2 regions of the Modestobacter sp. SYSU DS0657 genome follow, and region 2 is predicted to be linked to the other one. Evidence: riboswitches for the same ligand, from Rfam matches in the RefSeq annotation. Region 2 holds a riboswitch; the other holds the start of a gene.
What was found. A riboswitch is a leader RNA that binds a small molecule or an ion and turns the genes downstream of it on or off. The one in region 2 is predicted to bind thiamine pyrophosphate.
Positions count from the first base shown of each region.

Region 1: another riboswitch for thiamine pyrophosphate. It lies ahead of thiM (hydroxyethylthiazole kinase); the one in region 2 lies ahead of ACI79A_RS11735 (purine-cytosine permease family protein).

Region 1 covers NZ_JBJHAG010000017.1:44,795-48,904, forward strand. Annotated here, with positions in the region: gene ACI79A_RS12305 (hypothetical protein) at 1-587, opposite strand, end outside; gene ACI79A_RS12310 (GNAT family N-acetyltransferase) at 778-1,245, opposite strand; TPP riboswitch at 1,304-1,397, shown strand; gene thiM (hydroxyethylthiazole kinase) at 1,390-2,184, shown strand; gene thiE (thiamine phosphate synthase) at 2,184-2,849, shown strand; gene thiD (bifunctional hydroxymethylpyrimidine kinase/phosphomethylpyrimidine kinase) at 2,846-3,664, shown strand; gene ACI79A_RS12330 (tetratricopeptide repeat protein) at 3,686-4,110, opposite strand, start outside.
Region 2 covers NZ_JBJHAG010000016.1:23,388-27,497, forward strand. Annotated here, with positions in the region: gene ACI79A_RS11720 (ABC transporter ATP-binding protein) at 1-458, opposite strand, end outside; gene ACI79A_RS11725 (TenA family protein) at 451-1,083, opposite strand; gene ACI79A_RS11730 (thiaminase II/PqqC family protein) at 1,080-1,682, opposite strand; TPP riboswitch at 1,805-1,916, shown strand; gene ACI79A_RS11735 (purine-cytosine permease family protein) at 1,908-3,242, shown strand; gene thiE (thiamine phosphate synthase) at 3,239-3,859, shown strand; gene thiO (glycine oxidase ThiO) at 3,913-4,110, shown strand, end outside.

The sequences.
Region 1 (4,110 bases), on a different contig from region 2:
CAGGCGAAGGTGACGCTGGCCGAGGCGCCCTTGACGCTCGTCGGCGCGTCCTCGGACAGCGCGAAGCTCACCCGGTAGGTCCGGCGCTCGGGCGCGGCGCCGCCGGCGGTGTCCCAGGGCAGGACGCCGTCGGCGTAGGTGGTGGGGAACCGGGCCAGCGTCGTCGCCAGCGGCGCGGTGAGGGCGGTGAAGCCGGCGCAGTCGTCGTTGACGCCGCCACCGGTGCCGGCGGTCCAGCTGAAGTCCAGGGCCTCGGTCAGCCCGGAGACCGTGGCCGTCCGCTGCTTCACGTACAGGCGCACCTGCGCCGGCTCGGAGCCGGTGGAGGTCACGGCGATGCACTCGGTGTAGGTGACCCCCGGGCGCAGCGCGGGCAGGGTGAACGTGCCGAGGCCCTCGATCTCGTTGGCCACCGCGACCGTGCCGGTGCTGACGCCGGCGGCCAACGTCGGGGTGGCGGCGGTGAACCCGGCGTACGCGGCCTGCCACACCAGCGCGGCAGCGACGACGAGCGCGCCGGCCGAGGACACGACGATCCCGCGTCGCGTCGCGCGACGGCTGGGACGGCGGAGGGTCACCCTCGTCATGCCTGGCTCTCCGGGGATCCGGGGGAGTCGGCCGCTCCGGCCACCTCCTGCAGCCCCCGACGCTAGGACCGGACGGTCCGGCCTGGAAGACTCCAGGTGACCGTGCCACTCCACTGGGTGACCGAAGTCGGGAGGACGTGACGCACATCCGGGCAGGCCGGTCACGCAGGGTGGTCCGGCGCCGCCGAGCTCAGAGCTGCGGGGACACCAGCCGCATCGGCAGGTGCAGGATGCCGTCCTCGTCGTAGTCCGGGCCCGACCGGCGGAAGCCGAAGCGCTCGTACCAGCTCTCCAGGTACGCCTGGGCGCCGATGTCGACGGTGCGGCCCGCGCACAGCTCGAGACCGCGGCGGATCAGCGCCGCGGACAGCCCCCGGCCTCGCGCGCCCACGGCGGTGGCCACCCGGCCGATGGCGCGGTCCTCGCCGTTGTGCAGCACCCGGATCGTGGCCAGCACCGTGCCGTCGTCGGCGGCGAACCAGAGGTGCTCGGTGGTCGGCTCGGTGTCGCGGCCGTCGAGCTCGGGGTACGGGCAGGCCTGCTCCACGACGAACACGTCGACCCGCAGCCGCAGGATGCCGTACAGCTCGGCCGGGGTCAGCTCGGCGAACGGCGCCTGGCGGAGGCGGGGCGAACCGGTCACCCGTGCATCGGTCACCGCGTCATCGTCGCAAGCCGCTCCTCACCCGGTGGCCGCGGTGCGGTGTTAGCGTCGATGCCCTGACACGGGGTGTCCCACCCGGGACTGAGATCACACCCGTCGAACCTGCTCCAGTTCGCACTGGCGAAGGGATGTCACCGCGTGGACGCCACCTCCCTGCGCACCGCCCACGAGGCGCTGCGCGACACCGCACCCCTGGTGCACTGCCTCACCAACACCGTGGTGCAGACGATCACCGCGAACGCGCTGCTCGCCGTGGGCGCGGCCCCGGCGATGGTCGACGACCCGGCCGAGGCCGGGGAGTTCGCCGCCGTCGCCTCCGCGGTGCTGGTCAACGTCGGCACCGTCTCCGCCCGCACGGCCGACGCGATGCGCCTGGCCGCCCGCGCTGCGGGTGAGGCCGGCACCCCGTGGGTGCTCGACCCGGTCGCCGTCGGCGGGCTCGCGTTCCGCACCTCGCTTGCCGCCGACCTGGTCGAGCTGCGGCCCACGGTCGTCCGCGGCAACGCCTCCGAGGTGCTCGCCCTGGCCGGCGCCGGGGCCGGCGGGCGCGGGGTGGACAGCACCGCCGACCCGGACGACGCCGTGGAGGTCGCCGCGTCGCTGGCCCGGCGCACCGGCGGCGTGGTCGCGGTGAGCGGGCCCGTGGACGTCATCACCGACGGCGAGCGCACCCTGCGCGTCGGCGGCGGCTCGGTGCTGCTCACCCGCACCACCGGCGCGGGCTGCGCGCTGGGCGCGCTCACCGCCGCCTACGTCGCCGCCACCGGCGACCCGCTGCTGGGCGCCGTCGCCGCCCACGCGCACGTGGCGCTGGCCGCCGAGGTCGCCGCCGACCTCGCCGACGGGCCGGGCACTTTCGCGCCGCAGTGGCTGGACGCGCTCGACGCCCTCGACGGCGAGGCGCTCACCCGCGCCGACGTCCGCGCCGCCTGATGCGACGCGCCTTCGACCCCACCCTCTACCTGGTCACCGACACCCTGCTGTGCGCGCCGCGATCGGTGCCGGAGGTGGTCGCCGCCGCGGTGGCCGGCGGGGTCACCGCCGTCCAGGTGCGGGACAAGACCGCGGGCCGGCGCGACCTGCTCGCGCTCACCCGCGCCGTCCAGGCGGTGCTCGCCCCCACCCCGGGGGTGCGGCTGTTCGTGAACGACGCCGTCGACGTCGCGCTGCTCGCCGGCGCCGACGGGGTGCACGTCGGCCAGGACGACCTGCCGGCCGGCGAGGTGCGCACCCTGCTCGGCCCCGACGCCCTGGTCGGGGTCTCGGTGGGGGACGACGCCGACCTGGACGGGGCGCTGGCCCTGCCGCCGGGCACGGTCGACGTGGTGGGGCTCAGCCCGGTGTGGGCCACCCCGACCAAGCCCGACGCCGGCCCGGGGCTCGGGTTGGCCGGCACCCGGTCGCTGGCCGCCCGGGCACAGGCCGGCGGGATCGCCGCCGTCGCGATCGGCGGCATCTCCGTCGCCAACGCCGCCGAGGTGCGGGCGACCGGCGTCGACGGCGTCTGCGTCGTCTCCGGCATCTGCGCCGCCCCCGATCCCGCTGCCGCCGCCCGCGAGCTGCGGGCCGCGCTGACCCAGGAGCTGATCGACCGATGACCGCCGCCGTCGCCCTCACCGTCGCCGGCTCCGACCCCAGCGGCGGCGCCGGCATCCAGGCCGACCTGAAGACGTTCAGCGCGCTGGGCGCCTACGGCACCGCGGTGTTGACCGCGCTCACCGCGCAGAACACCCGCGGTGTCACCGGCGTGCACGGCGTCCCGGCGGAGTTCGTCGGGGAGCAGCTGCGCACCCTGTTCGCCGACGTGACGGTGCACGCCACCAAGCTCGGCATGCTGGGCACCGCGGAGGTGGTCCGCGAGGTGGCCGCCGCGCTGGCCGGCCGGCCGGGCGGCCCGGTGGTGTGCGACCCGGTGATGGTGGCGACCAGCGGTGACCGGCTGATCTCCGAGGATGCGGTCGCGGCCGTGCGCGCCGACCTGCTGCCGGTCAGCGACCTGATCACCCCGAACGTGCCCGAGGCCGCCGCCCTGCTGGACGTCGCCCCGGCCACGACCGTCGACGAGCTGCCCGACCAGGCCCGGGCGCTGCTGGCCCTCGGCCCGGCCGCGGTGCTGCTCAAGGGCGGGCACCTGGGCGGGGACGACAGCGTCGACGTGCTGGTCACCGCTGATCGCGTGGTAGAGACCCGGCGACCCCGCATCGAGACGACGTCGACGCACGGCACCGGGTGCACGCTCTCCTCCGCGCTGGCCGCGCTGGCCGCCCGCGAACGGCAGGCGGGGCGGCCGGTGGACTGGGCGCCGCTGGTCGAGCAGGCGCGGGACTACCTGCAGGCCGCCCTGGCCGCCGGGGAGACGCTGAGTATCGGCTCCGGGCACGGCCCGGTGCACCACTTCGCCGGCTGGTGGTGAGGGCCGGCTGGTGGTGAGGGCTCAGCTCTCCGCGTCGAGCACCCGGCGCAGTAGCCGGGCGGCCATCTGGTCGCCGCCCTCGGCCCCGCGCAGCAGCTGCTCGATGGCGCCGTCGACGTCGCCCTGCTCCAGCAGCAGCACGCCCAGGTCGTGGTGGCAGTGCAGGTCACCGGCGTCGATGCCCGCCCGGTAGGCGGCCGCGGCCGCGACCGGGTGGTCGAACTCCTCGGCGAGGAGGCCGCCCAGCGGCCGCCAGCTCTCCTCCTCGCTGCGCAGCGCCCCGGCCTCGAGCACGCTGCGCGCCTCCTCCAGTCGGCCGGCGGTGCGCAGCAGGTCGGCCAGGTCGACCCGGGTGGAGGGGTGCCGGTCGGCCCCGGCCCGCAGCTCGCCCTCCAGCGCCGGGTCGCGCGTCTCGTCCCACCGCCAGCAGGCCAGCACGGCCCGCG
Region 2 (4,110 bases):
CGCACGAGCGCCGCGGCCAGCGCGAGCCGCCGCCGCTGCCCGGAGGAGACGGCCGAGGGCAGCGCCTCGGCCCGCCCGGCCAGCCCGAACGCCTCGACCTCCCGGGCGACGACGTCCTCCGGGTCGGCCACGCCGTGCCCGCGGGCGGTCAGCAGCAGGTGCTCCACCCCGGTGAGCGCCGGGAAGAAGGCGTCCTCGTCGAGCACGGTGGCCACCTCGGCGCGGAAGGTCGCCGAGCGCTCGTCGACCGGGTCCCCGGCGTAGCGCACCGTCCCGCCCAGCGGCGGGAGCAGCCCGACCAGGGTCTGCAGCACGGTCGACTTGCCCGCGCCGTTCGGTCCGACCAGGCCCAGCGCGGTGCCCGGCTGCACCGCCACGGTGACCGGGGCGCAGACCGGCTCGCCCGCGGCGTAGCCCACCAGCAGGTCGTCCGCCGCGAGCAACGCCGCCTCAGGCACCGGCCCAGGCGGCGTCGAAGAAGCCCACCTCCAGCTCCATGGCCCGGCGGAAGGCGGCCCGCACCGCGACGAGCTGCTCGTCGGCCGCGCCGGCGCACAGCTGGTCGAGCAGCCGCTCCAGGGTGGCGGCGAGCTCCTCGAACTCCGGCGCGGCGTAGGTGTCCACCCACTCCCGGTAGGGCCCGGCGGCGCGCGGGGCCAGCTGCTGCCCCAGGTGGGCGTACAGCCGCATGCACGGGGTCATCGCGGCGCAGGTCAGCGCCGCGTCCCCCCGGCCGGCGGCGTCGAGCAGGAAGTCGACGTAGGCCGACGTCGCCGGCAGCGGCTGAACGTCGGCGAGGTCGATCCCCCACTGCTCCGCGTAGCCCGCGTGCAGCCGCAGCTCCTCCTGCACGCCGGCCCGCAGGTCGGTGAGCACCGCGCGCACGCCGGGGTCACCGCTGCTCTCCGCCCCCAGCCGGTAGGCCCGGGCGAAGGCGTCCAGGAAGAACGCGTCCTGGGCGACGTAGCCGGCGAACCGCTCGCGGGGCAGCGTGCCGTCGGCGATCCCCTGCACGAACGGGTGCGCCAGCGCCGCCGCGGCCAGGTCGGCGTCGGCGGCCCACAGCTCCGCGGAGACGCTCACGCCGCCTCCATCGCCATGTCCCAGAAGGCGATCTCCGCGGCGACCACCTCGGCGAACACCGCGTCCGCGTCGGCGGCGGACGGCGGGTACGCGTCGGCGGCCGCGGCCAGCCCGGCCACGTAGCCGGCGAACCCCGGCACGGTCCAGTGCTCGACGAACTCGCGGTACTGCGGGGCCCCGGGCAGCGCACCGGACCAGGCGTCGAGGTAGGTGCGCTCGATCGTCCACAGCGCGGTCAGCCCGGTCGGGACGTCGGCGCCGTCCAGCCGGGCCAGCAGCTCGGCGTAGGCGGTGGTGGCCGACAGCGTCGGGGCCTCGAGGTCCAGCCCGCGGGCCGCGGCCAGCTGCTCGAACCAGGCCAGCTCGTCGACCAGCGCGACCAGCCCGCCGGCCAGCACCGCCTGCGCCGGCCGGGGCGCCCGGGCCAGCAGCCGGGCCTGGAAGCGCAGCAGGTCGGCGACGAACCGGGCGTCCTGCACCAGCCAGGTCTCGAAGGCCGCCACCGGCACGGTGCCCTCGCGCACCCCGGTGAGGAAGGGGTGGGCGGTGGCAGCCCGCCAGGAGTCGGGGGAACGGGTCAGCAGCTCGTCGACCGGCACGACCGGGACTCTAGCCAGCCCGGCCACGCCAGCCGAGTTCCGGACGGGGTGTTCCGGACGAGGGGGTTCCCCGGCGGTGCACCCCCGCGCCCCGGTGACCTACTGTGGCGGGCGTCATGGCCGATGCCATGTGCGGGAGCTCGGGCGGAACCGGGCTGAGAGGGCGGCTGAGCGCCGCCGACCGCTGGAACCTGACCGGGTAATGCCGGCGTAGGGAGCGACACCGTGAGCACCTCCACCCCTCCGTCCCCCGTCACCGGGGACGCCCCCCTCACCCTCACCGAGGCGCCGCTGCGCACCCTCGGGCTGCGCGACGCGCTCGGCCTGTGGGGCAACCTCGGCGTCAGCCTGCTGCTGCCGGTGGCCGCGGTCTACGTGGTGCTGCCCGGCCGCCCGCTGGCGGTGACGATCGGCGCCATCGTGGTGGGCGCCCTCATCGGCGCGGCACTGCTGGGCGCCACCGCTGCCGCCGGCGCCCGCGAGCAGGTGCCGGCGATGGTGCTGCTGCGCGGCCTGCTCGGCCGGCGGAGCTCCTACCTGCCGACGGCGCTGAACCTCGTGCAGTGCGTCGGCTGGGCCACCTTCGAGATCGTGATCATCGCCGAGGCCGCCTCCCGGGTGCTCGACGCACCGCGCTGGCCGTTCGTCCTCGGCGCCGGCCTGCTGGCCACCGCCATGGCGCTGCGGCCGCTGGGCGTCGTCCGGCTGCTCGCCCGCTACGCGGTGTGGGCGGCGCTGGCCGCGCTGGTCTACCTCAACGTGCAGGTGCTCCGCGAGCCCCTGCCCGAGCTCGCCGAGGGCAGCGCCACCTCGTTCTGGACCGCCGCGGACGTCGTCATCGCGCTGCCGGTGTCCTGGATCCCGCTGGCCGCCGACTACACCCGGCACGTGCGCAGCAGCCGGGCGGCCGGCCTCGGCGCGGGCCTGGGCTACGGCATCGCGACCGTCGTCATGTTCACCCTCGGGGTGCTCGCGCTGGCCGCCTACGGCAGCGCCGGGCTGGACGTCATCGACGCGCTGCTGGTGGTGCCACTGGGCGCGCTGGCGGTGCTGCTGCTCGTGGTCGTCGAGCTGGACGAGGCGTTCGCGAACGTCTACTCGACCGCCGTGTCCGCGCAGAACGTCGTCGCCCGGGCCGACCGGCGGGTCCTGGCGGTCGCCGTCGGCTCGGTCGCCACGCTGCTGGCGCTCACCCTCGACATCGCCGCCTACGAGCCGTTCCTCTTCCTGATCGGCGCGGTGTTCGTGCCGCTGGCCGGGGTGTTCCTGGTGGCCTACTGGCTGCTGCCCCGCGGCGCCTGGAACACCTCCGACACCGCGCCGGCCCGCCTGGAGCTGCTGCTGCCGTGGATCGCGGGCTTCGTCGCCTACCAGCTCACCCTGCCCACGTACTTCGCCGGCCCGGGTGCCGGCTGGACGACGTGGTGGACCGAGCGGCAGACCGACCTGGGCATCGACCCGGCCAACGGCTGGTCCGCGTCGCTGGTCAGCCTGGCGGTGGCCGTGCTGCTCACCCTGGTCGTGCGGGCTCCGGCGCTGCTCCGGAGGCGCCGGCCGTGAGCCTGGGACGGCTGCACGTGCTCACCGACGCCCGCGGCGGGGCGGCGGCGCTGGCCGCGGTCGAGGCCGCCGTCGCCGCCGGGGCGCCGGTCGTGCAGGTCCGCGCCAAGGGCGGCACCGACCGCGAGCTGTACGAGTTCGCCCGCGCCGTCGTCGCCGTCTGCGCCCCGGCCGGCGCGACCTGCCTGGTCAACGACCGGGTCGACGTCGCCCTGGCCGTCGGCGCCCACGGCACCCACCTGGGCGCCGGCGACCTGCCGCTGGCCGCCGCCCGCCGGGTCGCCGGCCCCGGTCACCTGCTCGGCGGAACCTGCCGCGACCCCGCGCTCGCCCGGCAGCTGGTCGCCGAGGGCGCCGACTACCTCGGCGTCGGCCCCGCCTGGCCGACCACCACCAAGACCGGCCTACCCGAGGCGCTGGGCCCGGGCGGCATCGCGGCGGTCGCCGCCGCGGTCGACGTCCCGGTGATCGCCATCGGCGGGGTGACCGCGGCGCGGGTGCCGGCGTTGCTGGCCGCCGGGGCCACCGGGGTCGCCGTCGTGGGCGCGGTCTCCGCCGCCGCCGACCCCGCCGCAGCGACCCGGGAGCTGCTGACCGCACTGGGCGCCGCCCGGTGACCGCCCCCGCCCCTGCTCGCCGAAATGGCCATTTCGGCGGAGGTGAGGAGCCCGTGGGCGGTGACCGGGTGGACGTCGTGGTCGCCGGGGGCGGGCTGATCGGCCTGTCGGTGGCCTGGCGGGCCGCGCAGCGCGGGCTGTCGGTCACCGTCGTCGACGACGCACCCGGTGCGGGTGCCTCCGCCGCGGCCGCCGGGATGCTCGCCCCGGTCACCGAGGCCTCCTACGGCGAGGAGGCGCTGCTGCGGCTG